Regions from separate parts of the Bacillus cereus group sp. MYBK79-1 genome, predicted to be linked through region 1. Evidence: riboswitches for the same ligand, from Rfam matches in the RefSeq annotation. Region 1 holds a riboswitch; each other region holds the start of a gene.

Region 1 (3,753 bases):
CCGTGTAACGAACAGTTGGGAAGTAACGGTTTACAACACCACTTTCTGAATTGAACTCATCAATATATTGGTCTTCTGGATTTAGAAGAAACGGAAAATGGTTTGTTAAAGTAATGAATTTTGTATAGAACGGCTGTGGTAAAGATTTTAGCTTTGGAATAGATTGTTCAAAGAACTCTTTATCTTTTAACCCCCAACCGACAGACATTTGTTCTGTGCCTACGTAATCATTTAAATTAAAGTAGCGATCATATCCAAGTGCAGGATACATTACATCACGATTCCAAAATGTTTTATCGTTTGAATGGAAGACAGCAGAAGAATATCCGTATTTCTTTAACTGTTCTGGTGTAGCAGTATATTCATTTGTTGCGTGAGTAAAGAATACAGAACCGCGGTCTAACGGATAAAGTGAATTTTCAACGATAAATTCTGCATCAGAAGTTTTGCCTTGTCCTGTTTGATGATAGAAGTTATCGAAATAAAAACTATCTTTAATAAATTCGTTTAAAAATGGAGTAATTTCTTTTCCATTTATTTTTTTATTAATAACAAAACTTTGTGTAGATTCCATGGAAATCAAAATGACATTTTTACCTTTTGCAGCTCCAAATAAGTTTTTATCAACTTGCTTATCTTTTGAGTCTGTATAGTTTTTAATTTCAGAGAACCCGTCACCACTTGCAAATACACGTTCAGCTGAAGATTTAGATTGAAGTGTAATATCAAATAGATGATATGTGTATAAACCTAAATTTTTCACGACAGTTTGACGATCAAATGAGCGTGAGAACATTTGTGGTTTGTAAATAACGGAAACGAAAATTTGCAAGGTTAATAATGCTGTTACACCGCCAAAGAAAGTTCGCTTTTCTGTGCGGGAAAGTGGTGATTTATCACAAAATGATGGGAATTTACGTGAAAGAAACATTAAAATAATCGCGTCTGCAAATAAAAGTAATGTTTTATACGTAAAGAGTTCTTTTATGCTTGTCCCTAAATCAGCCATATTATTTGTTTGAAATAATACTGGGAACGTAACGAAATCGTTATAAAACCCATAAAACATTGCATTTCCAAATAAAATGAATGATAGTACAAAACTAATTCCAACTATAATGCGGTTTCGGTGTTTAGATGCAAATAAAGCAAAACCGAAAAATAAAAGTAACGCAGCTAGTGGATTAATAAAAAGCATAAATTCTTCAAAGAAATTATCAATTTTAATATCAAATGCTAGCTTGTACACGATATATGTTTTTATCCATAATAAAACGACTGCAACGAGTGCAAATCGCAGTTTTGGAAACAGATGTTGTAGCATAATATACTCCTCTCCTAAAAAGCATGACAGTTCTTGTGAGCCGATTTGATTAGCGTCTCATTTTATATATACGAACAGTCCTTTATTATTATGTTTATTATACTATGAGTATCATTATACGAAAATAAAAGAGAGTTGTGGACTTTTTTATAATAATTGAGTAGAAAAAGGGCGGTAGGAGACAATAAAACGGAGTTTCTATGTATGATTATTATCGTGCGCAGAAAGAATCGTGTAACAATACGGAGGTTATAATGCGAAAGTTATTGTATTTTATAGTATGCAGTAGTGTTATACTTTTTGCTTCGCCAAGTGTTTCAGTAGCCCAATATGATGCACCTCTTATGGAAGATGCCCTTTATTCTGTTTTATTTCCGAAAATAAATAAAGCAATTGAAAAACAATATGGAAGCTTGAAACCTTATCAATGTCCTAAAATTATTAGTTTAAAAAAAATGTATAGTGGTACATATTTATTTCGAGCGAGTATTGAAGTAACGAAGTATGAACGAGTTGCTGGGAAAATTGCTCCACCATTTGAGAAGGTAACGATTACTTTTAATAACGAAGAAGGCGAATGGGAAGTAACAAAGATTTTAGTAAAGCGCTTACCAAATGATATAAAACTAAACTGTAAAAAAACAATATAAAAAATTGTTTGACAAATAAAATGGTCCTTTGGTATTGTTAATAGCAACAATTAGATGTTTGAAAATTAAATAGACTTACCTCATCTACTCTCAAAGGTAGAGGCCGCGATAGGAAAGAGTAAGCTATGGGAGATTGAATGGAATCTGTGATCATAGGTTGAAAGGGACTATTGCCGAAATATAAGAATAACCATCTTATTCATATATTGGGACTGCATTGAATAAATGTAGTACTGTCATAAGATTTATTTTATGGAGAGCTATTTGGAGATGTTGATGCGGTTTCTTATTTTGAGGAGATAACAACTCGTTTATTTTTTCAATATATATTTTTCCTAATAAGAAACGCGTGTGAACATTGTTCCGCGCGTTTTTTGTCTATCTAAAAGCGTGCTGCAATGAATAGAAGATTGGGGTTATGAGTTTTAGAGGAAATAAGGGAGGAATTCAAATGTATTTACACGGCACAAGCCGAATCAATGGGCAAGGACACTTAGAAATTGGAGGGTGCGATACGACGCAGCTAGCAAAACAATACGGAACACCACTTTATGTATACGATGAAGAGTCTATTCGAGGAAAGTGCCGCGCGTTTCATCGTGCTTTTAAAGAAAGTGGTTTCTCTTACCAAGTAGCATATGCAAGCAAGGCGTTCTTGTGCATGGAGATGTGCCGAGTGGCTCGTGAAGAGAATATGTCATTAGATGTCGTGTCTGGAGGAGAATTATATACTGCGCTTCAAGCAGGATTTCCAGCATCGCGCATTCATTTTCACGGCAATAATAAAACAGAAGAAGAGATCGTGATGGCTCTTCAGGCGAATATTGGTTGTTTTGTCGTCGATAATTTCTTAGAGTTAGAAATTTTGCATGATTTAGCAGTGCAACATGGGAAGTTTGTGAACATATTAATTCGTGTAACGCCTGGAGTAGAGGCGCACACACATGAATATATTACAACAGGTCAAGAGGATTCTAAATTTGGATTTGGTGTGTCAAATGGTCAAGCGATGCAAGCAATTGAGCGTGCTTTACAAAAATCAAATTATAACGTGCTAGGAATTCATTCACATATCGGATCACAAATATTTGAAACGGCTGGATTTGTTCGAGCGATTGAAGTTCTTCATCAATTTTTAGAAGAAGTGAGAGAAAGAGCGAACTATGTAGTAAAAGTATTAAACGTGGGCGGAGGATTCGGAATACGCTACACAGAGTCAGATACACCATTAACTCTTGAGACATATGTGCGGGCTGTAACAAGTGCAGTGAGAGAACAATTTACAGTATGTAATTATCCCTTGCCAGAAATATGGGTTGAACCAGGGCGTAGTATTGTAGGTGATGCTGGAACGACACTTTATACAGTTGGATCTGTGAAAGACATTCCTGGTATTCGGAAATATGTATCTGTGGATGGTGGAATGACTGATAATTTAAGACCTGCTTTATATAACGCTCGTTATGAAGCGATGTTAGCCAATCGAGGGAACGATGAGAACGAGGAAGTTGTTTCGATTGCAGGGAAATGTTGTGAGAGTGGAGATATGTTAATTTGGGATATCACTTTACCGAAAGTTGCTACTGCCGATTTATTAGCAATTTCTTGTACAGGAGCATACGGGTACTCGATGGCGAATAATTATAACAGGATTCGTAGACCAGCTGTCGTCTTCGCGAAAGGTGGCACATCACAAATTGTTGTAGAGCGCGAAACATATGAAAATATTATTGGGAACGATCGCATACGTATTAAAGAATTAGTTTAAATGGGAAAAAG
Region 2 (3,753 bases), on a different contig from region 1:
CCCGCAAAATATTCTCACCCTAATTCTATTTATATAGGAAGGAAATAGATTTATATAATTTATTTTAAGTTTTACAGGTGGAAATTAACTCATCTGCACTAAAGGCTCAATTTTTGCCATAAATGATTGATGCAGTGCCTCAACACCTGTTACTAAATGAAGGCGGTCAATAACGACAGACACTTTAATTTCTGATGTACTTACCATTTTAATATGAATATTTTCTTCTTTTAAAGTAGTGAACATATTCGCAGCAACACCTGGATTAGAGACCATACCAGATCCTACAATTGATACTTTTGCTAAATGATTTTCATATTCTACAGATTCATAGTGAAGTGTTTCTTGATTTTGTTTTAATACTTCTAATGTTTCTTTTAAATCATTAGAATGGATTGAGAAGGAGAGGTGAACAGTTCCTTCATTTGTAATACTTTGGATGATGATATCTACATTAATATGTGCCGCTGCTAATGTAGAGAAAATCGTTGAAAGTGCACCTTGTTCTAATCCTTTCATTGTGACGCGTGTAATATTATCTTCAAATGCAATACCTTTAACGATTGATTGTTGTTCCATGTTACATTCTCCTTTTACAATTGTTCCATTTTCTTGTTCCATACTTGAGCGAACTTCTAAAATGACATTATGATTTTTAGCAAACTCAACAGCACGCGGATGTAATACACCAGCACCGAGGTTTGCAAGTTCTAACATTTCGTCATAAGAAATTTCATCTAATTTATAAGTACTTTTTACAACTCGTGGGTCCGTCGAATAAACACCGGTCACATCTGTGTAAATATCACATTTTTTTGCTTTCAGTGCAGCAGCTAATGCAACGGCAGTTGTATCAGAACCACCGCGGCCAAGCGTTGTAATTTCATGGTTTTCACTAACTCCTTGGAAGCCAGCTATAATAACAATCGTACCTTCAGTAAGATAAGATTGAATTCGATCTGTATGAATGTCAGTAATCCGTGCACTACTATGTACAGATTCTGTCGTAATACCAGCTTGCCATCCTGTTAATGAAATCGCGTTATAACCTTTTGCTTGGAGTGCCATCGTTAATAATGAAATAGTCACTTGCTCACCTGTTGATAGAAGCATATCCATTTCACGTTTACTTGGATTTTCTGTAATAGCGTTAGCGAGTGCTACAAGTTCATCTGTGCTTTTTCCCATTGCTGAAACGACAGAGACGATACTATGCCCTCGTTCATATTCTTCAATAATTAAATTTGCTACATGTTGAATGCGCTCAACACTTCCGACAGAAGTGCCACCAAATTTTTGTACAATCGTTTCCATTACGAATTCCTTCTTTCATCCATTTTTAAGAATAGATTAGGACATATATAAATCCCAATATTCCTGTAGTTACCAGAGAAAAACAAAAAACACCATCTCAAATAAGTGAGGATGGTGCTGTTACAGGAAAAGGGAAACAGAAAACGGAGCTAATAAAAAAACCGCCAAAAAAGGAATACCATAAAAATGATATCTCTTTTTTGTAGATAGCTCTTCATACATACACTTCTGTACATATGACAGTTCTGTTTCTATTCGAAAACAGCCCCAATCGATAAATGCAGAGAAAATTATCGATTTCGGCAATACTTCCTTTCATCTAATTTCATAGACATCTCTGTGTCTCCATTAGAATAATCATAAGTATCGCAACCTCTATCTCACGTTTTAGGCGAGAGTGTTTGATTTATGAAGTTGTTGGTAACATTTGTTTTATAATAATTTAAATTTTTCGGGGAATCAAGTGTTTTATATAAATTTTAAAAATTCTTTCTTTTCTTAAGAGAGTTTGTGAAAAGTGTAGCAAAATAAATTCATAGCATGTACATTAAATTTATAGTGTATTGGAGGCGGAAGAATGAAGAGGAAAAAGCCTATTTATGTTTCGGCAGAAATGAACACAACAATGGAGAGGTTATGGAAGTATACGCAAGAACCAGATATACATACAGAATGGGATGCTCGTTTTACTGAAATTTCGTATGTAGAGAAAAAAGAAGGAGAACCGCAGAAGTTTTTATATAAAACAAAGATCGGATTTGGACTTGAAATAGCTGGTGAAGGGGAATCGATAGGTGAAATAAGAAAAGAAACAGGTGAAAGAATTTCTTCTTTAAAATTTTGGACGGATAATAAACTCTCACTTATTCAAATAGGGCGTGGTTATTGGAAGTATACACCGTGTGAAGAACATATTCATTTTGAAACACAATATGATTATGATACGAGATTTGGTCGTATAGGGAATGTAATAGATTTCTATATTTTTCGGCCTTTATTAGGCTGGGCGACTGCTTGGAGTTTTGATGCGTTAAAATTATGGATAGAAAAGGGACTGCATCCTAAGTTACTAATTAGAAGAACAATGACATATTGGCTCGTATGTTTTTTATTTGCATTTGTATGGATGTATCAAGGAATAGTGCCGAAACTAGTGTTTACTCATTCGGAAGAAGTAAAAATGTTATCGGTAATGATTGGTTCAACTGAACATAGTATTTTTGTACTTAAAATAATTGGATTATTAGAAATTATTTTCGGTGTCATATGGCTGTTGTCATTTCAAAAACGAAAAGTATTTATCGTACATATTTTTATGTTAATAGCCTTAACGATAGCGGCGGGTTTTACGAATATCATAAGCTTTACAGAGCCGTTTAATCCAGTTGCATTAAACGTTCTACTTATGGGGTTATCGATTGTCGGTTATATAAATAGTTCTGATTTACCGAGTGCAAAAAATTGCAAGAGGAAGAGAAAGGAATAATGTATGGCTAATATGTATGAAAGACTATTAGGGGATTCTTATAAAAAACTTCATCCCAAATTACAGAAACGCTATGAAATTACAGAAGAAAATAGTTTTACTGGAGAAGGAAAGATGGATGAAATTTACGGAGGTTCTATTTTCGTAAAATTAATATTAAAAATTGCATCGAAGTTCCATATGTTTTTCTCTGAGCGGGGGAAGGAAGTGCCATTTATAATACATAATACTGCTGAGCGAGATGAACATGGACATGAATTTGTGCGATGGAATCGTACTTTTTATTTTCATAATAAGAAAAGATATTTTAACGCCGTTATGCAGTTGGATGAAGAGAATAATGAAATTGTAGATTATTTTGGTGAACCACACATACTTGTTTCTACGTTGGATTTTCATATTGATGAGGTGGGGGCAATGCATATTTCTTCAAAGAAACAATGGTTTTATATGTTTGGAAGAAAAGTCCCGTTACCTAGATTTTTATATGGAGAGGCCAACATTGTAGAAAGTTATGATGAAACACTACAATGTTTTCGAATTCATGTACAAGTACGCAATCCGTTAATTGGTTCATTATTTTCATATAAGGGGACATTTGTCGAAAGGAAATAAATAATATGAAAAATATAATAGTTGGACTTGCTTGTTATATTATTTTTTTAATATGTGAGTGGTCAAATATAAACCCAGTTGAAGCAATTATTTTATTATCTATTTTGTTATTTATACCGATGTCATTTCGCATTCTTGATAAGAAAACAAGAAATGGATCATATGTATCCTTTTATAAATTAGTATCGTTTTTATATCCAATTGCAGCAATTAGTGCAATACTAGCTTTCGTAACAAATCATTATTTCTTTGCGCTACTTTGGTTTGTATATACTGGAATTATTGCGTTATTTGGTGTAAGTAGATTACTAGAAAGAGGATGGAAACCGTTAGAAGAG
Region 3 (3,753 bases), on a different contig from region 1:
TCGCGCAAAATATTTATATAAATGGGCTGATGAGCTCGTAAATATGCAAGATGAAATTGCCGATATCATTATGAAAGAAGTCGGTAAAGGATATAAAGATGCGAAGAAAGAAGTTGTTCGTACAGCTGACTTCATTCGTTACACAATCGAAGAAGCTCTTCATATGCACGGAGAAAGCATGATGGGCGATAGCTTCCCTGGCGGAACGAAATCTAAACTTGCGATCATCCAACGCGCACCACTTGGTGTTGTATTAGCAATCGCACCGTTTAACTACCCAGTAAACTTATCTGCTGCAAAACTTGCACCAGCATTAATTATGGGTAACGCTGTTATTTTCAAACCAGCAACTCAAGGTGCAATTAGTGGTATTAAAATGGTTGAAGCACTTCATAAAGCTGGCCTTCCAAAAGGACTTGTAAACGTAGCGACAGGACGCGGTTCTGTAATTGGTGACTACTTAGTAGAACACGAAGGCATCAATATGGTATCGTTCACAGGTGGTACAAACACAGGTAAACATTTAGCGAAAAAAGCTGCAATGATTCCACTTGTATTAGAACTTGGTGGTAAAGACCCTGGTATCGTTCGTGAAGATGCTGACTTACAAGATGCTGCAAACCATATCGTAAGCGGTGCATTCTCTTACTCTGGTCAACGTTGTACAGCTATTAAACGTGTACTTGTACACGAAAACGTAGCAGACGAGCTTGTTAGCTTATTAAAAGCGCAAGTAGCTGAACTATCAGTTGGATCTCCAGAACAAGACAGCACAATCGTTCCATTAATCGACGACAAGTCTGCTGACTTCGTTCAAGGTTTAGTTGACGACGCTGTAGAAAAAGGTGCAACAATCGTTATCGGTAACAAACGTGAGCGTAACTTAATTTACCCAACATTAATCGACCACGTAACAGAAGAAATGAAAGTTGCTTGGGAAGAGCCATTCGGCCCAATCCTTCCAATCATCCGTGTTTCTTCAGATGAGCAAGCAATTGAAATTGCTAACAAATCAGAGTTCGGCTTGCAAGCAAGTGTCTTCACAAAAGACATTAACAAAGCATTTGCAATTGCTAACAAAATCGAAACTGGTTCTGTTCAAATTAACGGACGCACAGAGCGCGGCCCTGACCACTTCCCATTCATCGGTGTAAAAGGTTCAGGTATGGGCGCACAAGGTATTCGTAAGAGCCTTGAGTCTATGACACGTGAAAAAGTAACTGTATTAAACTTAGTTTAATCTTATATGTAGAAGCTGATCTAGTTTTAGATCAGCTTCTTTTTATATCAAATAATTATTCATTCCTAATAACAAACTCTTCTCTATAATCTGATTATTACTATATCCATTGACGTATAAAAATTCATTTGTTACTCTTAAAGACGTTAATTTAATATTTAAATCCTCATTCGTATCTCGGTGAGGTAGAGGTTGCAGTCATTAAGAGTATCATTTCAGGAGATGTAGTGGCATTGATGAAGGAATGAGAAAGGAATGATTGCCGAAGTAAGTCGTGTCCACCATGCACACTTGCTGGGTCTGCATTTAATAAGTGCAGAACTGTCACAAACGTTTCGTTTGTGGAGAGCTATCGAGAGGTATGTCGTGGGTTTCTTATAAGATAGAAAGCATGTAGCGGCAAATTACGTGCTTTTTTTGTTTTGTTTGGGACTTCTCTTCTCTACTAAGAAGACATACATATCTCCTCGCTTGACTTGGTTATACTAACTTTGGAGGTATTTTCTATGCAACAAAAAAAATGGGGCTTTTGGGTACTAACAGCTTTCGTTGTCGGTAACATGGTTGGCGCTGGGATTTTCATGGTGCCAAGTACGTTGGCACAAACAGCAAGCCCTCTCGGTGTCACTTTAGCTTGGTTAACAACAGGGTTTGGTGTTTTAATGCTAGCTCTTGTTTTCGGTAATTTAGCAATTCGTCGTCCTGATTTAACGACAGGACCACAAAGTCATGCATATGCTTTATTCTCATCACCAAAAAAGAAAAAAATGGCTGGTTTCAGTATGGTATGGGGATATTGGGTTGCAAACTGGGCAAGTAACGTTGCCATCATTACATCTTTCGCGGGATATTTATCACTCTTCTTCCCAATTATGAAAGATACACGACTACTATTTTCAATCGGCTCGTTCGATATAGAAGTTGGAAAACTCATTACATTTACGATTTGTTCTATCTTACTTTGGGGAACTCATATTATATTAACAAACGGTGTAAGCGGAGCTGGAAAGCTAAACTTCTTAGCAACAACAACGAAAGTAACTGGATTCCTTTTATTCATCGTCGTTACGTTATTTGCATTCGAAGCTTCTAAGTTTGGACAATGGTACACACCGATGATCGATAAATCAGGCGTATCACACGGCCTTCTTTCACAAGTAAATTTAGCGGCTCTTACAACGCTTTGGGCATTTATCGGAATTGAATCAGCAGTACTTTTATCAAACCGTGCTACCTCTCCCAAAACAGTAAAACGCGCAACGGTAGCTGGATTACTTATTACAGTTGCGATTTACTTAGGAATTACAATTTTAACAATGGGTGTCCTTCACGTTGATAAATTACAAGCTTCGGAACGTCCATTAGCAGACGCATTAAACGCTGCAATGGGTCATGGCGGCGGGAAACTGATGGCATTACTTGCTCTTACTTCCCTATTCGGTTCTATCTTAGGTTGGATTTTATTAAGCTCGGAAGTACCGTATCAAGCAGCAAAAGAAGGTTTCTTCCCTTCCTTCTTCACAAAAACGAACAAAAAAGGAAGTCCAATTTACTCATTACGATTAACAAACATTATGTCGCAAGTGTTCTTATTCTCAACATTATCAGGAACGATTGCGGAAGCTTATACATTCGTTATTACCGTATCAACACTAGCCTACCTCATTCCATATCTCGTTTCACCAATCTTCCAGTTAAAACTAGTCGCAACTGGTGAAACATATAAAAATGAAATACGAGCAAGAATTACAGATGGCATAGTCGCAGTAATCGCACTTTGTTACGCACTATGGGTTATTAAAACAGGTGCATCCGATATAAAAACGTTCCTTCTCGGAATTGGTTTATTCGTAATCGGCTTTGCCTTCTATCCATTAATGAATCGTGATCAGAAAAAAAATAACGAAAAGAAAAACGAGCAAGTTGCGTAACGCAATTTGCTCGTTTTTTCTTTTATAAAACATATATAATAGAACAAAGAGGTGAAAAACATGTCAATCGAATCGCTATGGAGCAGTCGCTTCCAACAACATATTCAAAATATCATTACATACTTTGCACGTATGATTAACGGTTTACTATATAGCTTTATCTTCGTTGTCTGTATAGGTGCTTATTATTACGCAAAGTTTCTTAAGACAGCTCCTTCTAAAGGACTATCTTTATTACTTATTACAATCGTCCTAACAGCGATTATAACGAGATGCCCTATCCGTACATTTATTCAGAAACCTGATGCTGTCTATTTACTCGCACTAGAAGAGAAACTAACATCTTATTTCAAAAAATCTCTTCTATATAATTACATCATTCAGCTTTTCCCATTATTATTTACGTTCCTTATTCTCGTTCCACTTGCATTGCAGTCATTACAATTAACGGTCCCTTTCTTATGTACAATCTTTCTCGTTTTAATGATTACGAAAGCTTGGAACATGTACATACATTGGATATGGCGTGATAGTCACGAAAAAAACATATGGTTCATTATTCGGATTACTTGTAACGCACTA

What was found. A riboswitch is a leader RNA that binds a small molecule or an ion and turns the genes downstream of it on or off. The one in region 1 is predicted to bind lysine.
Positions count from the first base shown of each region.
Region 2: it holds a riboswitch for lysine, as region 1 does, so the genes downstream of both, ACTFOB_RS14820 (aspartate kinase) here and lysA (diaminopimelate decarboxylase) in region 1, are expected to answer to the same signal.
Region 3: it holds a riboswitch for lysine, as region 1 does, so the genes downstream of both, ACTFOB_RS07375 (amino acid permease) here and lysA (diaminopimelate decarboxylase) in region 1, are expected to answer to the same signal.

Region 1 covers NZ_JBQAEO010000007.1:185,322-189,074, reverse strand. The annotation lists gene ACTFOB_RS14305 (LTA synthase family protein) at 1-1,324, opposite strand, end outside; gene ACTFOB_RS14300 (DUF3888 domain-containing protein) at 1,579-1,974, shown strand; lysine riboswitch at 2,064-2,245, shown strand; gene lysA (diaminopimelate decarboxylase) at 2,426-3,742, shown strand.
Region 2 covers NZ_JBQAEO010000008.1:79,689-83,441, reverse strand. The annotation lists gene ACTFOB_RS14820 (aspartate kinase) at 85-1,314, opposite strand; lysine riboswitch at 1,514-1,700, opposite strand; gene ACTFOB_RS14815 (DoxX-like family protein) at 1,892-2,800, shown strand; gene ACTFOB_RS14810 (DUF4166 domain-containing protein) at 2,804-3,415, shown strand; gene ACTFOB_RS14805 (YndJ family protein) at 3,421-3,753, shown strand, end outside.
Region 3 covers NZ_JBQAEO010000003.1:92,030-95,782, reverse strand. The annotation lists gene gapN (NADP-dependent glyceraldehyde-3-phosphate dehydrogenase) at 1-1,240, shown strand, start outside; lysine riboswitch at 1,419-1,600, shown strand; gene ACTFOB_RS07375 (amino acid permease) at 1,747-3,171, shown strand; gene ACTFOB_RS07370 (ABC transporter permease) at 3,232-3,753, shown strand, end outside.